DNA from 3 places in the Rahnella sp. 1L-D-7-B-C2 genome. Region 1 is predicted to be linked to each of the others. Evidence: predicted binding sites of a transcription regulator. Region 1 holds the regulator's gene; each other region holds the start of a gene.
What was found. Region 1 encodes CRP, which controls carbon source genes, mostly activating them, when cyclic AMP is high. Its sites were predicted from a motif close to ATGTGANNNNNNTCACAT; they were not measured.
Positions count from the first base shown of each region.

Region 1 (5,281 bases):
GGTTTGCAGGACCCGTTGTGCCTGCTGAAAATCGACACTCTGCCGCAGGCGGAATACTGTGTGCTCTATTCGCAAAAATCGCCGCTGACGTTTGCCGCGCGGCGGTTTTTGGATTTACTGCGCCATCAGTGCCAGTCGTATGACTGGTCGTGACCTATTCGGCTTCAATCACTTCAAAACTGTGGGTGATCGTCGCGGCTTTGCCCAGCATCAGAGAAACAGAACAATATTTCTCGGCAGAAAGGCTGACGGCGCGTTCGACGATCTTATCGGTCAGATCTTTGCCGGTGACGATAAAGTGCAGATTGATGTGCGTGAACAGACGCGGCGCTTCTTCGCGACGCTCTGAAGTCAATTTTACTTCACAATCCCGGACGTCATTGCGGCCTTTTTGCAAAATCGACACCACGTCGATCGCGCTGCAACCGCCCGCAGACATCAGTAACATTTCCATCGGGCTGGGGGCTTTATCGCCCGCATTGCCATCCATTAAAACCTGATGACCTGACGCGGATTCACCTAAAAACGTCAGACCTTCCACCCATTTTACGCGTGCGTGCATTTGCTTATCTCCCGGCGCTCTTAAGAATCAAATTTTCCCCCCAGACTACCCTTTCACCTAAAAACTGGCAACGTAACCCGATCGCCATCATGCTGAAGCGAGACAACACAAGACAGCATTGCAAACCTGTGTTACAAACAAAGCCGAAACATACTTTCCAGCAAATTGCGGTGACGGTTTTCGTGGTTTAAGAACAGAACCCAAGGTGATAACGGCAATATATAGCCGGTTTCACTCCGACATCCGCTTGCAGCATTTCTGGGGAGCTATATGCTGAAAGGGCGCATTAATATTCAGACGCCGTACAGGGAACTCTGAGCCCTGTGATTTTGGGCAGCGATAATAACAGAGGATAATAGCAAATGGTTCTCGGCAAGCCACAAACAGACCCGACTCTTGAATGGTTCCTGTCTCACTGTCATATACATAAGTATCCTTCTAAAAGTACGCTGATTCACCAAGGTGAAAAAGCCGAAACGCTTTACTACATCGTGAAAGGGTCGGTTGCCGTCCTGATTAAAGATGAAGAAGGCAAAGAGATGATACTTTCCTACCTTAACCAAGGTGACTTCATCGGCGAGCTGGGACTCTTCGAAGAAGGTCAGGAACGCAGTGCCTGGGTACGTGCTAAAACTGCCTGTGAAGTGGCTGAAATTTCTTATAAAAAATTCCGCCAGCTGATTCAGGTTAACCCGGACATTCTGATGCGCCTCTCCGCGCAGATGGCAAACCGTCTGCAAATGACGTCTGAGAAAGTCGGTAACCTCGCTTTCCTCGACGTAACGGGCCGTATCGCTCAAACCTTGCTGAATCTGGCCAAACAGCCAGATGCAATGACCCACCCGGACGGGATGCAGATTAAAATCACCCGCCAGGAAATCGGTCAGATCGTCGGTTGCTCCCGTGAAACCGTCGGCCGCATTCTTAAAATGCTGGAAGATCAGAGCCTGATCTCCGCACACGGTAAAACGATTGTCGTCTACGGCACACGTTAATCCCTCAAAAATAGGCGCGGCAGCTTACTGTCGCGCCTTTTTTATGGGCTAAGCTTCAGTTATGACGCTATGGCGAAGGCTGTTTTATCACCCCGAAGTGAATTACGCACTGCGCCAGACGCTGGTGTTATGTTTGCCGGTCGGCCTGTGCTGGCTGTTCGGTAATCTGCAAATGGGGTTGCTGTTCTCCCTCTGCCCCGCCTGTTGTAACGTCGCCGGTCTCGATACGCCGCACAAACGCTTCTTCAAACGTCTGATCATCGGTGGCTCGCTGTTTGCGGTGAGCAGTATTTTGCTGCAACTGATGCTGGAAAACTGGCACATCCCGCTACCGCTCATCATGCTCTCTCTCGCCTTACTGCTCGGCGTCACCGGTGAAATCAGCCCGCTGCACGCGCGTCTGTTGCCCGGCGCGCTGGTGGCGACCATCTTTACCCTGAGCATGGTCGGCATCAGGCCGATGTGGCAGGCACCCGCGCTGTTCGCCGCAGGCACGGCCTGGTACGGGCTGTTCAACTGGGCGTGGTTTCGTATCTCTAAAGAACAGCCGATGCGTGAAACCCTCAGCCAGCTGTATCTGCAACTGGCTGATTATTTCGAAGCCAAATACAGCTTGCTGACGCAGCATACTGATCCCGAAACCGCTTTACCGCCGCTGCTTGAGCGTCAGCAGCAGGTCATCGATCTTATCGCCCTGCTCTATCAGCAGTTGCACATGCTGCCGCAGCACGGACATCATCACCACAAACGGCTGTTCCAGCGTTTTCAGGTGGCGCTCGATTTACAAGAGCACATCACGGTCAGCCTGCATCAGCCGGAAGAAGTGCAAAAGCTGGTGGAAGAAAGCCATGCCGAGGCGGTGATCCGCCGCAATGCGCAGGTGATTTCCGCCAGGCTACGCGTGATTGCCGACGATATTCTTTATCACCGGCTTTCCGAACGTTTCACGATGGCGAACGAGCTGGCGGCGCTGGAAAAAATCGCCGCGCGCAACCCGGATAATCCGGTCGGCCAGTTTTGCTATTACCACTTCAGCCGCATTGCGCGCCTGTTGCGTACTCAGCGCCCGCTGTACCGCCGTGATCTGATGAACTCTCAGCCACGTCTGCCTTTCTGGCCAGCACTGAAAAGCTATCTGTCTTTCAAGTCCATCGCCCTGCGTAATGCCACGCGACTAGGCATCATTCTGGCCATCGGCAGCAGCCTCGGTCTGTTCTTCAATCTGCCAAAACCTTACTGGATTTTACTGACCATCATGCTGGTCAGCCAGAACGGCTATAACGCCACCCGCGTGAGGATCCAGCACCGTGCGCTCGGCACACTCGCCGGATTGCTGATCGCCGCCGGATTGCTGAAACTGGAGCTGCCGGAGGGCATCACGCTGTTCTGCATGCTGGTGATCACCCTGATGTCATACACGGTGCTGCGTAAAAACTACGGGCTGGCGATGGTCGGGATGACGGTCACGGCGGTCTACACCCTGCAACTGCTGGCGATGAATGGCGTACATTTCCTGGTGCCACGGCTGATCGATACGCTCATCGGCTGTGCACTGGCTTTCGGCGGCACCATCTGGCTGTGGCCGCAGTGGCAAAGCGGATTGTTGCGGCAAAATGCCCATCAGGCGCTGGAAACCGATCAGGAAGCGATCCGGTTACTCCTGCAAGATAATCCAGACGCCGTAAAACTGGCCTACGCCCGTATGCAGGTCAATCAGGCGCACAACAAGCTGTTCACCTCGCTGAATCAGGCGATGCAGGAACCGGGGTTTAACTCGCATTATCTGGCAGATATGCGTTTGTGGGTGACGCACAGTCAGTTCGTGGTAGAGCACATCAACGCGATGACCATTTTGGCGCGCGAGCATTACATGCTGCCGGAGGCTCTGGCGACGGAGTATTTGCAGACTAGTGAAATCGCGCTGCAAAGCTGCCAGCAGCGACTGATCTACGACGGTCCGAGCAGCGAGGCTCAGCTAATCAACGCGCCGGAATTGCACCCTGATATGCCGCTGACCGAGATGGAGCGCCACCTGCGGCGTGTGATTTCACATCTGAGCGTCATGCATACGATTTCTTCACTGGCGTGGAAACAGAGACCGCATCATGGGATCTGGTTGACGCGGAAGGCGTGAAGGGGGAGTCCCCTTTCAAGTTCCTTTAAAGCAGACCGAGAATATTTCGGTTTCTCACCAGCAGTGATCGCTTAACTCCTTGCGCCGAAACCGCCCAAAGAGGGCCAGGACGGGCCCTCTTTGGAATCTCCACGTCTTTTCAAAACACGCGCTTATCGCCAGACCGATGGACATGTTCTGGTACTTCCGTGGGTGGCGCAAATCCAGGCACTTCGTGCTGCCTTCACTCGGTCTTCGAGCCATTGGTCTCGAAGCCGCTCCGTTCAGCTGGATTTTTGATCGCGCCATCTCACCATCTTTTAAAGACAAAACAAATATAGGCTGAGCAAAGTATTTGGGGTTTTGAAATGATCTGAGCAAGTGAAGTTGTGACCTAAAAAGCTTTGGCCGCGTTCAAAAATCACGCCGTAGGAAGAGGTGGAAAACCGCGCATCTTTTTGCGCGGGTTGTAACCCGACCGGAGGGCACCGCACAGCGGCGGGATTTTGCGGCAATAGCGGGGGCCGCTGAAACATCGCCGGGATGCATGGCACTGGTTTGAAAAAGCGAGGGGAGTGCAGAGGGGAGAAGCTTTTCCCCTCTGCTCGGTTTCGGCGCCGAAAATCAGGTGATCACTGCTATTGAGAAATCGAAACATTCACAGTATTAACCCGGCAGGGATTGTAGGAATTATCCCCCGACAACTTTCCCCACCGCTTTCTCAAACCGCCCCATCCCCTCTTCAATATCCGCGAAGTCGATCACCAGCGAAGGCGCAAACCGCATCACATTTGGCCCCGCGACCAGCATCATCAATCCGAATTCGGCTGCCGCTGCATGAAACTCCCCGGCGCGGTTTTTGAAGGCATCCGACAACTCGGCACCAATCAATAACCCCTGACCACGGAATTCTTTGAAGATGTGATATTTCTGGTTGATGGCGTCCAGCGCGCTGATGAATTTCTCGCGGCGCTCGTCGATGCCCGCCAGCACTTCCGGCGTGTTGATAATGTCCAGTGCCGCTTCGGCGACGGCGCAGGCCAGCGGGTTACCGCCATAGGTGGTGCCGTGCTTGCCGGGTTCCATAACGGATGCCACTTCTTCGGTTGCCAACATGGCGCTCACCGGGAAGCCGCCGCCCAGCGCTTTCGCGGTGGTCAGGATGTCCGGCGTCACGCCGTAATGCATGTAGCTGAACAGTTTGCCGCTGCGGCCCATGCCGCTCTGAACTTCGTCCAGCACCAGCAGCGCCTGATGTTTGTCACACAGTTCGCGCAGGCCTTGCAGAAACTCCTGAGTGGCAGGCGTCACGCCGCCCTCGCCCTGCACCGGCTCGACCACAATCGCACAAGTATGATCGTCGATAACCGCTTTAACCGCATCCAGATCGTTAAACGGAACGTGGACGATATCGGCCGGTTTCGGGCCGAAGCCGTCGGAGTATTTCGGCTGACCGCCGACCGACACGGTGAACAGCGTGCGGCCGTGGAAAGCATTGTGGAAGGCGATGATTTTGCTTTTATACGGGCTGTGACGATGCGACGCGTAATAACGCGCCAGCTTAAATGCGGCTTCATTGGCTTCAGCGCCGGAGTTTGCGAAAAATACGCG
Region 1 is NZ_JBXAVQ010000004.1:346,163-351,443, reverse strand. Features, by position in the region: gene AC0Z7K_RS10040 (LysR substrate-binding domain-containing protein) at 1-153, shown strand, start outside; gene AC0Z7K_RS10035 (OsmC family protein) at 155-562, opposite strand; gene crp (cAMP-activated global transcriptional regulator CRP) at 925-1,557, shown strand; gene AC0Z7K_RS10025 (YccS/YhfK family putative transporter) at 1,619-3,691, shown strand; gene argD (bifunctional acetylornithine/succinyldiaminopimelate transaminase) at 4,361-5,281, opposite strand, start outside.

Region 2 (5,281 bases), on a different contig from region 1:
TGCCGCGTTCAGGCACATTGCAAATCGCCGGTAACACCTTCGATTTCACCCGCAAGCCGGATGAAAAAGCGGTCCGCGAACTGCGTCAGAACGTCGGAATGGTCTTCCAGCAATACAACCTGTGGCCACACCGCACCGTGCTCGACAACTTACTGGAAGCCCCGATGCGTGTATTGGGTCTGACAAAAGATGTCGCGATGGAGCGTGCCAAAAAATTGCTGACCCGTCTGCGACTGACCGACTACGCCGACCGTTTTCCTCTGCACCTTTCCGGTGGCCAGCAACAACGTGTGGCGATTGCCCGCGCCCTGATGATGGAACCTCAGGTCTTGCTGTTTGATGAACCGACTGCCGCGCTGGATCCGGAAATTACCGCCCAAATCGTCAGCATCATCAAAGAACTGGCCGGTACCGGGATCACACAAGTTATCGTGACCCACGAAGTGGAAGTGGCGCGTAAAACCGCCAGCCGCGTGGTGTACATGGAAAATGGACGCATCGTGGAGCAAGGCGACGCCTCAGTGTTTACGCAGCCGCAAACCAAAGAGTTTGCCAGCTACCTGTCCCATTAATGTTTTTGTCTATAAAACCATCAATTGATGTTTTCTACGGAGTTAGCGATGAAAAAATTAGTAATTGCCGCGGTTCTGGCTACCGTCAGTTTGTCAGCCAGCGCTGCTGACACTATCCGTTTCGCGATGGAAGCGTCTTATCCTCCGTTTGAGTTTGTAGATTCCCAGAACCAGATCCAGGGTTTTGACGTCGACCTGGCCAACGCCATGTGTAAAGAGATGCAGGCCACCTGTACCTTCACTAACCAGGCGTTCGACAGCCTGATCCCAAGCCTGAAATTCCGTCGTTTTGACGCGGTGATCTCCGGGATGGACATCACCCCTGAGCGCGAAAAACAAGTCGCCTTCACCAATGCGTATTACGACAACTCTGCGCTGTTCATCGCGCACTCCGGCACATTCACTGACGTCGCGTCGCTGAAAGGTAAACGTGTGGGGATGCAAAACGGCACCACCCATCAGAAATACCTGATGGATAAACATCCCGAAATCACTGCTGTGCCTTATGACAGCTATCAAAATGCCGTATTGGATCTGAAAAATGGTCGTCTGGATGCCGTATTTGGTGATACCGCTGTGGTCAACGAATGGCTGAAGCAAAATAAAAACCTTGCCGCCGTGGGTGACAAAATCACCGACCCGACCTATTTCGGTACCGGTCTGGGCGTTGCGGTTCGTCAGAACAATACTGAATTGCTGACGAAACTGAATGATGCACTGGCGAAAGTAAAAGCTGACGGCACTTACAAGACGCTGTATTCAAAATGGTTCCAGCAATAAGTTTGCCTATCAATGAATGAATTCCAACCTTTAGTAAGCGCCGCCGGGATGACCGTCGGCCTTGCCGTTTGTGCGCTGATCCTCGGCCTTGTTCTGGCGATGATTTTCGCTGTCTGGGAATCTGCGCCGTGGAAGCCACTTAGCTGGCTGGGCACCGCGTGGGTTACCGTGCTGCGCGGCTTGCCGGAAATTCTGGTGGTGCTGTTCATCTATTTCGGTTCCTCACAACTGCTGATGGTGCTGGCCGATGGCTTTAGCATCAACCTCGGGCTGTTCGCCATCCCGGTCAAGTTGCCTATCGAAAACTTCGAAGTCAGCCCGTTCGTCTGTGGTGTGATCGCCCTGTCCCTGCTCTATTCCGCCTATGCCTCGCAGACCCTGCGCGGCGCGCTGAAAGCCGTACCGCAGGGCCAGTGGGAATCCGGTCAGGTGTTAGGGATGAAGAAGGCGGCGATTTTCTTCCGTCTGATCATGCCGCAAATGTGGCGTCACGCGCTGCCGGGCCTGAGCAATCAATGGCTGGTGCTGCTCAAAGACACCGCGCTGGTCTCGCTTATCAGCGTGAACGACCTGATGTTGCAAACCAAAAGTATCGCGACCCGTACTCAGGAGCCATTTACCTGGTACGTGATTGCCGCCTGCATTTATCTGCTTGTCACCCTGTTCAGCCAGTTCGTGATCAAACGAATCGAACTGCGTACCACCCGCTTTGAACGGAGTGCTTCCTGATGTGGGAATATTTACCTGAAGTCCTGAAAGGATTGCACACCAGCCTGATGCTGACCGTGGTCGCACTGGTTGTGGCACTGGTGCTGGCAATGCTGTTCACCGTGATCCTGACGTTGAAACTGCCGGTCATCAGCCAGATCGTGAAAGGCTATATCACGCTGTTCACCGGTACACCGCTGCTGGTGCAAATCTTTCTGATTTACTACGGTCCGGGGCAATTTCCGTCGATCCGGGAGATCCCGTGGTTATGGGAAGTCCTTTCGCAACCGTGGCTGTGCGCGATGTTTGCGCTGGCGCTGAACAGTGCGGCGTACACCACGCAGCTGTTTACCGGCGCGGTGCGGGCGATCCCGTCCGGCCAGTGGCAGTCATGCGAAGCGCTGGGCATGTCAAAAGCGCAAACGCTGCGTATTCTGCTGCCCTATGCGTTTAAACGTGCACTCTCCTCCTATTCTAATGAAGTGGTGCTGGTCTTCAAAAGTACCTCGCTCGCTTACACCATTACCCTGATGGACGTGATGGGTCACAGCCAGCTGATGTATGGCCGGACCTATGACGTGATGGTGTTTGGGGCCGCCGGTCTGGTGTATCTGTGCGTCAACGGTTTACTGACACTGATGATGCGCCTGATAGAGCGACGTGCGCTGGCGTTTGAACGCCGTAACTGATTGCTCAGGTTGCATACATCACACAGGAAGGGACGAGAAATCGTCCCTTTTTTTCTGTCTCCGGCAGGCGTGCTTATTCTCTTTTATAATTTTTTAATCAAATTTATTGCATACAAATTCATTTAATGGCACTTTGTTTTACAGGTCTCACTTCCTGCCAGTTACCCGATTACATTAATAAAATCAGTAAACTGAACCGCGAAGGGAATGTCATTTTTTGAACAGGAATGTATTGCATGAAAAAGCTTATCCTTGCTGCTGTTTTATCTGCTACTGCTTTCGCTGCTACTGCGGCAGACACCATCCGTTTCGGAACATCCGCAACCTATCCCCCTTTCGAGTCGATGGATGCCAATAACCAGATCGTCGGGTTCGATATCGATCTGGCCAACGCGGTGTGTAAGCAGATGCAGGAAACCTGTACCTTCACCAACCAGCCTTTCGATGGCCTGATCCCGGCGCTGAAATTTCGCCGTTTTGACGTGATCATTTCCGGCATGGACATCACTGAAGAGCGCAGCAAACAGGTCACTTTCACCCAGCCGTACTATGCCAATACCGCGATGATCATCGGGCCGAAAGGCAAGTTTTCATCAATGGCTGACCTGAAAGGCAAACGCGTCGGGCTGGAAAATGGCACCACGCACCAGAAATACCTGATGGAAAAATATCCTGAGATCACCACCGTCGGATATGACAGCTATCAGAATGCGATTCTGGATCTGAAAAGTGGTCGTCTGGACGGCCTGTTGGGTGACACTGCAGTGCTGAATGGCTGGCTGAAATCCAACCCGAATCTGGGCGAAGTCGGAGAGCTGATTAAAGATCCGCAATACTTTGGTACCGGCGTGGGTATGGCAGTGCGTCCTGAGAATAAAGAACTGCTGGCGAAGCTTAATGCGGCGCTGGAAGGGATCAAAGCCAACGGCGAATATCAGAAGATCAATGATAAGTGGTTCCCTGCGCATTAATTCCTGTTACACCCTTCTGAAAGCCGCCTGCCAGGGCGGCTTTCTGCGTAACATCTCTCAAATTTGCAACGCCGATGCATGCATTTCATTAAAATAGTGACATTCGTCACACTTAGTTCATGGAATGACTTCTACACTGTTAAACCGTAACTATTTCGAGATCGAATGTTTATGCACGCACGTTTTCACACCGCCTTTGCGGCACTCCCTGAAAATCTGTCCTCCGCCCTTGAGCCGTTTCTGCGACACGATGACTTCCCGGCAATGCTCACTGCGGCAGACGTTGCGCAAGTAAAACAGGCGACCGGACTCAACGACGATGCGCTGGCGTTTGCGCTGTTGCCTCTCGCTGCGGCCTGCTCCGTCACCCCGATTTCACATTTCCACGTTGGCGCGATTGCCCGCGGAACCTCCGGCAACCTGTATTTCGGTGCCAATATGGAGTTCGCCGGTGCGCCGATGCAACAGACCGTTCACGCTGAACAGTCCGCCGTGACGCACGCCTGGCTGCGGGGTGAAAACCGTCTGGCTTCCATCACGGTCAACTACACCCCTTGCGGTCATTGCCGTCAGTTTATGAATGAACTGACCAGCGGCACGGCACTGGATATTCACCTGCCGGATCGCGACGTCGCCACGCTGGGTGATTACCTGCCGCACTCTTTTGGCCCTAAAGATCTGGACATCACCACCCTGCTGATGGACAAGGTCGATCACGGCTATCAGCTCGATAACGCCGATACTCTGACGTTGCTGGCGCTGGATGCCTGCAATCAAAGCCACGCGCCATACAGCAAGTCTTACAGCGGTGTCGCGCTGGAAACGCACAGCGGTAAGCAGTTCGCCGGGCGCTATGCCGAAAACGCCGCGTTCAACCCGAGCCTGCCACCGCTTCAGGCGGCACTGATCCTGCTGAACATGTCCGGTGAAGATTGCCTGAAAGTGCGCCGCGCGGTGCTGGTCGAGAATTCCGGCGCGCTGCTCACACAAAACGACGCTACCCGCGCCACGCTAAAAGCCATTGGCTGCGAAGAAGTGAAAACAGTGACCTGCTGAATCACCGCAGTGAAGTGATCCAGATAACACTAAAGACTCCGTTCGCGGAGTTTTTAGTTACATAACATTGTCATTACATTTGTAATTTGAATTCGTCTTTTCCTCTCTGTTACCCTCATGTCTCTAAAAAATAAAAAACACCATTCTGAGCCCCCGGAAGAGTAAAATCATGGAACTTGAATACGAAAGCAAACGTCCGCTGTATATCCCGCATGCCGGCCCTATCCTGCTAGAATTCCCATTACTGAATAAAGGCAGCGCGTTCACCGAAGAAGAGCGCAACAATTTCAACCTTCACGGCCTGCTGCCAGAAGCGGTTGAAACCATTGAAGAACAGGCCGACCGCGCCTATCGCCAGTTCCAGAATTTCAAAACCGACATCGACAAGCACATCTATCTGCGCAACATTCAGGATACCAACGAAACGCTGTTTTACCGTCTGCTGGACAGTCACCTGAGCGAAATGATGCCGGTGATTTACACCCCGACCGTCGGCGAAGCCTGC
Region 2 is NZ_JBXAVQ010000001.1:477,715-482,995, forward strand. Features, by position in the region: gene artP (arginine ABC transporter ATP-binding protein ArtP) at 1-572, shown strand, start outside; gene artJ (arginine ABC transporter substrate-binding protein) at 621-1,352, shown strand; gene artQ (arginine ABC transporter permease ArtQ) at 1,365-2,081, shown strand; gene artM (arginine ABC transporter permease ArtM) at 2,081-2,749, shown strand; gene AC0Z7K_RS02120 (arginine ABC transporter substrate-binding protein) at 2,986-3,720, shown strand; gene cdd (cytidine deaminase) at 3,892-4,776, shown strand; gene AC0Z7K_RS02130 (NAD-dependent malic enzyme) at 4,946-5,281, shown strand, end outside.
Region 2: cdd (cytidine deaminase) is a predicted target of CRP. The motif match lies at 3,815-3,832, and genes of this name have one in related genera.

Region 3 (5,281 bases), on a different contig from region 1:
CAGTGACGTTCGCGCCGCGTGCATACAGCACGTTGCCTTTGTCACCGAGCACATCTTTCATGCCTTGCAGGACGGTCACGGCCTGCGCGGCTTTACCCGCCGCCGACCAGCTACCCATTACATCACGTTTGCTGTCAGCCAGCGGGCCGATCACCGCGATGGTGCCTGATTTCTGCAACGGCAGGGTCTGATTGCTGTTTTTCAGCAGTACCAGCGAGGTCCGTGCCACTTCACGTGCTTCGGTGCGATGCAGACGACTTTCGGCATTGGTATCCGCCGGATCGCTGGAGGCCGGGCCTAAATGACGGTACTCATCGACAAACAGGCCCATGTCCCATTTGGCAGCGAGCACGTCACGCACGGCACGGTCGATGTCATTCTGGCTGACCAGCCCGTCGGCGAGTAATCCTTTCAGATACTTACCGTACATATTGTCGGCCATATCCATATCGACACCGGCTTTCAGCGCCATCGCTGCTGCCTGACGATCGTCTTCTGCCACCCCGTGTTTGACCAGGCCGCCAATCGCGCCGTGATCGCTGACGGTCAGCCCTTTGAATTGCCAGTCGTCGCGCAGAATGTCTTTGAGCAGCCAGGTATTGGAAGTTGCCGGCACGCCGTTGACGCTGTTAAGCGCAATCATCACGCCGCCCGCGCCCGCATCCACTGCGGCTTTGTACGGTGGCATATAGTCGTTGAACATGCGGGTCAGGCTCATGTCCACGGTGTTGTATTCGCGGCCGCCTTCGACAGCGCCATACAGCGCGTAGTGTTTGACGTTGGCCATCACGGCGTCTGGCCCTGACGGGTCTTTACCCTGATAGCCGGTGACCATCTCATGTGCCAGGCGCGACGTCAGATAGGTGTCTTCACCGAAGCCTTCGGAAACGCGACCCCAGCGCGGGTCACGGGTGACATCCACCATCGGCGAGAAGGTCATATTCAGACCATCGGCGGCGGTCTCTTTGGCAGAAATTCGGGCGCTGGTGGCGACGGCGCTCATATCCCAGCTGGCGGCAAGGCCGAGGCTAATCGGAAAAATCGTGCGCTGGCCGTGAACGACATCATAGGCATAAAAAGGGGGGATCTTCAGGCGGCTGTTTTTCACTTCATCCTGAAGTCGACGGATATCGGGTTTGGTGACGGTGTTAAACACGCCACCGACTTTGCCCGCGCGGATATCTGCCATGATGGCTTCTTTCGGATAATCTGTTCCGACGGTCACCAGATTCAACTGCCCAATTTTTTCATCGAGGGTCATTTTTTTCATCAGATCGGCAATGAACGCATTGCGTTCTTTGACCTGATTTTGGGGGATACCCGCCGTTTCAACCGCCAGTGTAGAAGCAGAGCTTACCAGTAACACAAACGCGCCAAGCATGTGATGCGTATTCATCGGAATTCCTTCAGCCATAAACAGGGATGCCAAAACATTGAAAATTCAGCAGCCTGAAGCAAACAAATCAATGATCATTCTAAGAAAAGTATAGTGTGAGAATCTAATACGACCGTTCAACTATTAGCAATCAATAGTTTTATCAGTCTGCACATTATCTTTAACCCGTGGAGACAGATCGCAATTTACAGGTAATCGGGCAGATGGCTACAAAAAGAGGTTCGATATACCGCGCAATTTGAAACAATTAGGATTAGGTGACGGATTGTCATCAGATTGAGCAACTAAATAGCGTGTGAGGAATATTTTTTGCAGGATAAACCGGGCAGAAAGCGATGTTCTGCCCGGCAAGAAAGCGGGTAAAAACGGGATTAATCGAAAATGGGATTAATAGTAGAAAGGCATATCCGTCGGTGTTTTGCTCATCACGTCGAAGAACACATCTTTGGTCATTGACCAGAATTGCGCGATGGCGGCGGCGTTGTAGGTCATGCCCATCAGGCTCATGACAAAGAAACAGGTCACGGTCAGGCCGAGACCACTACAAACGAAAGCCATCGTATTGCGGCTCGACTGGCGGCAAACGATATTGAGCTGGCTGGTGCAGAACATCAGAAAAGCGCTCAGTAATTCCCAGCGCATCATGACGATGCCAGCGGTTAATGTACCCATAGATAAAATCCTTACTCACTACAGCCGGTTGCGCGACGCCAACATCAGCCGTAACGGCTGCAAAAACAGGAGGGCAATGGGCTTATCGAGGTATTAATTAAGTTGAATAGTGTGACTTGAGTCACATTATATCATCGGATTTTATTTATGAGCAGAGGGAATGAGCAGAAATTGTTCGCTAATACGTTTTATGTATAACGCACCGCCAATTCATGGCCATGCGTTATCAAAAAACTGCATTTACGAAAGGATTACGCGCCGTAGCCCATGACCTGCAACAGATGCTGGGCCTGCTGGACCGCTTCCTGCCGGTGCGCAACGCCAAGTTTTTGATACAAATTACGGATATGCGTTTTGATGGTGGTTGAGGCGACGTCCAGCTCACCGGCTATCTGATCGTTGCTATAGCCGGAATAAATCAGGCCGAGCACCTGCCACTCGCGCTGGGTCAGCGGGCTGGTGCGGATAAGTTCCGGCACCTGCGGATGCGTCAGCAGTTTATTCACAAAACCTTCGTCGAAATGCGCAAACTTGTGGCGGTGATGCTGGTTAATTTCGCGCAAAATCTGCTGCGCGCGACGCTGTTCCAATTCTGGCAACAGATTGAGCTGAATCAGCTGACGCAGCTGTTGCGCCATCATTTCACCCTCGATGACGAAATGGCTGACAAAGCCGGTGCGGTTCGCCAGCCCCAGTGCTTCAATCAGCACGCGTTGCGCATCGTTCTTACGGCCTGTGTGCCAGTAAAGCAGATTGCTCAGCAGCAGATTGCGGTTCAGATCGCTGGTCAGGCGCAGCTGGCGTGCGTTCTGATTGAGCTCGTCGAGCACCACTTCGGCTTCGTCAAATTTCTCCAGCAGAATCTGCATGCGGGCAATATTGCGCCACTGTCCTTGCTGGAAATGGTTGTCCGCCATGTCCGGTTTTCGCGCCTGTTGCAGCCACTGGCGGGCGGCGGCTTTATCACCAATCATCTGCCAGTAAATCACGCGAGGTTTGTCGGTATTAGTCAGCCAGTCGATATGATACTGGCCAGTTTTCAGCAGGGTTTCACAGCGCTGTAAATGGTGATGGGCATTATCGAGCTGACCGCGCGCCAGCGAGCATTTCGCCAGCATCGCCAGGCACTGCAATTGCTGCTGCGGCTGGAAATTGGTCAGCACGTCGAGGCCTTTCCGCGCGGCGTCTTCGGCATCGTCAAGGCGTGACCACGACCACAGCAGCTGTGAGCGCAGGCGCAGCAGGAATTCATGCATCGGTAACTGTTCAAGATGCTGCTCGCGCACCAGTTCAAACGCGCGATCCTGCATCTCGTAGGCGGCCTGCAAAAAACCCTGTGCAATCAGGATTTCGCTCTGTTGCAGCAACGCCCATAAGGCATAGTGATAGGCTTCGTAGCGCCGTGCGATCTGTTCCGTTTGCTGCATCAGCGGCAGCGCACGGGTTAAATCGCCTTTGCAGTGCTGAATTTCGCCGGTCACCGAGGTGGCGACGATGCGGCTGTAATAGCTTTCATACGGCAGGAAACGCAAGGCGTCGGCGGCCAGCTTTTCCGCTTCATCCTGACGACCATCATTGATCGCCACCTGCGCACGCAGGGCATCAAATTCGGCGGTCATATCCTGTTCCATCACGATATTGCGCTGCTGCATCTCGCTTTCAGCGCGCACCAGCAGGGCTTCGACTTCGGCATAGCGATGCTGACTCTGTGCCAGCCATGCCTGCAACAGTACCAGTTTAGGATTCTGTATCAGGCGTTCGTACGGCAGCGCGTTCAGACACTCTTCCAGCAACGCCAGCTCGCTTTGATTAAACAGCGCCCAGGCGTGCTGCAACAGAATATCGCGCAATAAATCAATATCTTCTGCGCCCAGTGCGTGATGAATCGCCTCCGCCGGGAAGCCCTGTGCCAGCCAGCCTTCAGCGGCGGCGCGGTGAATTTCCGGCAGTTGTGCTGCCAGTTCCCACTGGCAACGCTGGCGCAGGAAAGTCGCGAATAACGGGTGGAAGTTAAACCATTCGCCGGTGTCATCCATTCTGTGGATGAATAATCCCTGACGCTCTAATTCTTCAAGACGTTGCTGACCGTTTTCGCCGCCGGTCAGACGCACGATCAGCGCATCATTCATCGAACGCAGTAATGAACAGCGCAGCAGAAAATCACGGGTCGGGGCATCCACGCGATCCAGTACTTCATCCACCAGATATTCCGACAGATGGCTGGCATTGAGCCCGGCGAGTTTACGCGCCGATTGCTGAGTAGATTGCTGTGTCGAGGTGGTGGACTGGCGCGCTGAGAGCGCGATCAGCTGCAGTGCGGTGGCCCATCCGGCGACGTCGTCACACAAACGGCTGCTGTCGGCATGATCGATCGGGTCTTTCAGACGGTTGTCGAAAAACTGCTGCGTTTCTGGGTGGGTAAAGGCCAGGTGCGAGGCATTGAGCTCGAGCAACTGATCGCGCACGCGGAGATTGGCGATGCCCAGCGGCGGCAGGGTGCGTGAGAGCACCACCAGCGAAATATTTTCCGGCTGATGACGCAGGAAAAAACGCATGCCTTCATGGATGGCGTCGTTAGAAATCAGATGGTAGTCGTCAATCACCAGCAACAGCGGGCGGTGCCAGTCGGAAAGCTCAACAAACAGTTGCCCGAACAGCGCGGACAAACTGGCGTACTGATGCTTCTGGCTCAGCCCCTCACTTTTTACGCAGTGGCCGCCGCAGGCCTGCTGTACGGCAGCAATCAGATAGCTGGCAAAACGCTCCGGCTGGTTGTCGCTTTCATCAAGAGAATACCAGCCCAGATCGCTTTTCCCCGCCGCCCAGTGCGCCACCAGCGTCGTCTTGCCGTAGCCCGCCGGACTGGCGACCAGCGTAAGACGGTAATTAGGCGCAGTCGCGAGCTTCGTCAGCAAACGATCGCGAACTACTGTGTTTTGCTGCCGCACCGGGCGGCTGAGTTTTGACGGGATCAGCATTTTTTTCGATTCTTTTGACGGTAAGCAGAGGGCGGTTTAATTATTTCACAGCGCGTAATTAATCACTTTTTCTAAAGTCCTCCTTTGAAACATTGATTGCAAGAATGTTACGTTTTTACATGCCGTTAAGTTGCTCTGTATCACAAATTTCAATGAGAGTTTTCGTACGTCTACCCTGAGAGCCCGTCTCCTCCGGCTACGCCCCGTTTCTCCTCCCTGTCTAATCTTTGGCGGG
Region 3 is NZ_JBXAVQ010000006.1:156,874-162,154, forward strand. Features, by position in the region: gene bglX (beta-glucosidase BglX) at 1-1,396, opposite strand, end outside; gene AC0Z7K_RS12525 (YjcB family protein) at 1,784-2,068, opposite strand; gene malT (HTH-type transcriptional regulator MalT) at 2,320-5,046, opposite strand.
Region 3: AC0Z7K_RS12525 (YjcB family protein) is a predicted target of CRP. The motif match lies at 2,178-2,195, and genes of this name have one in related genera.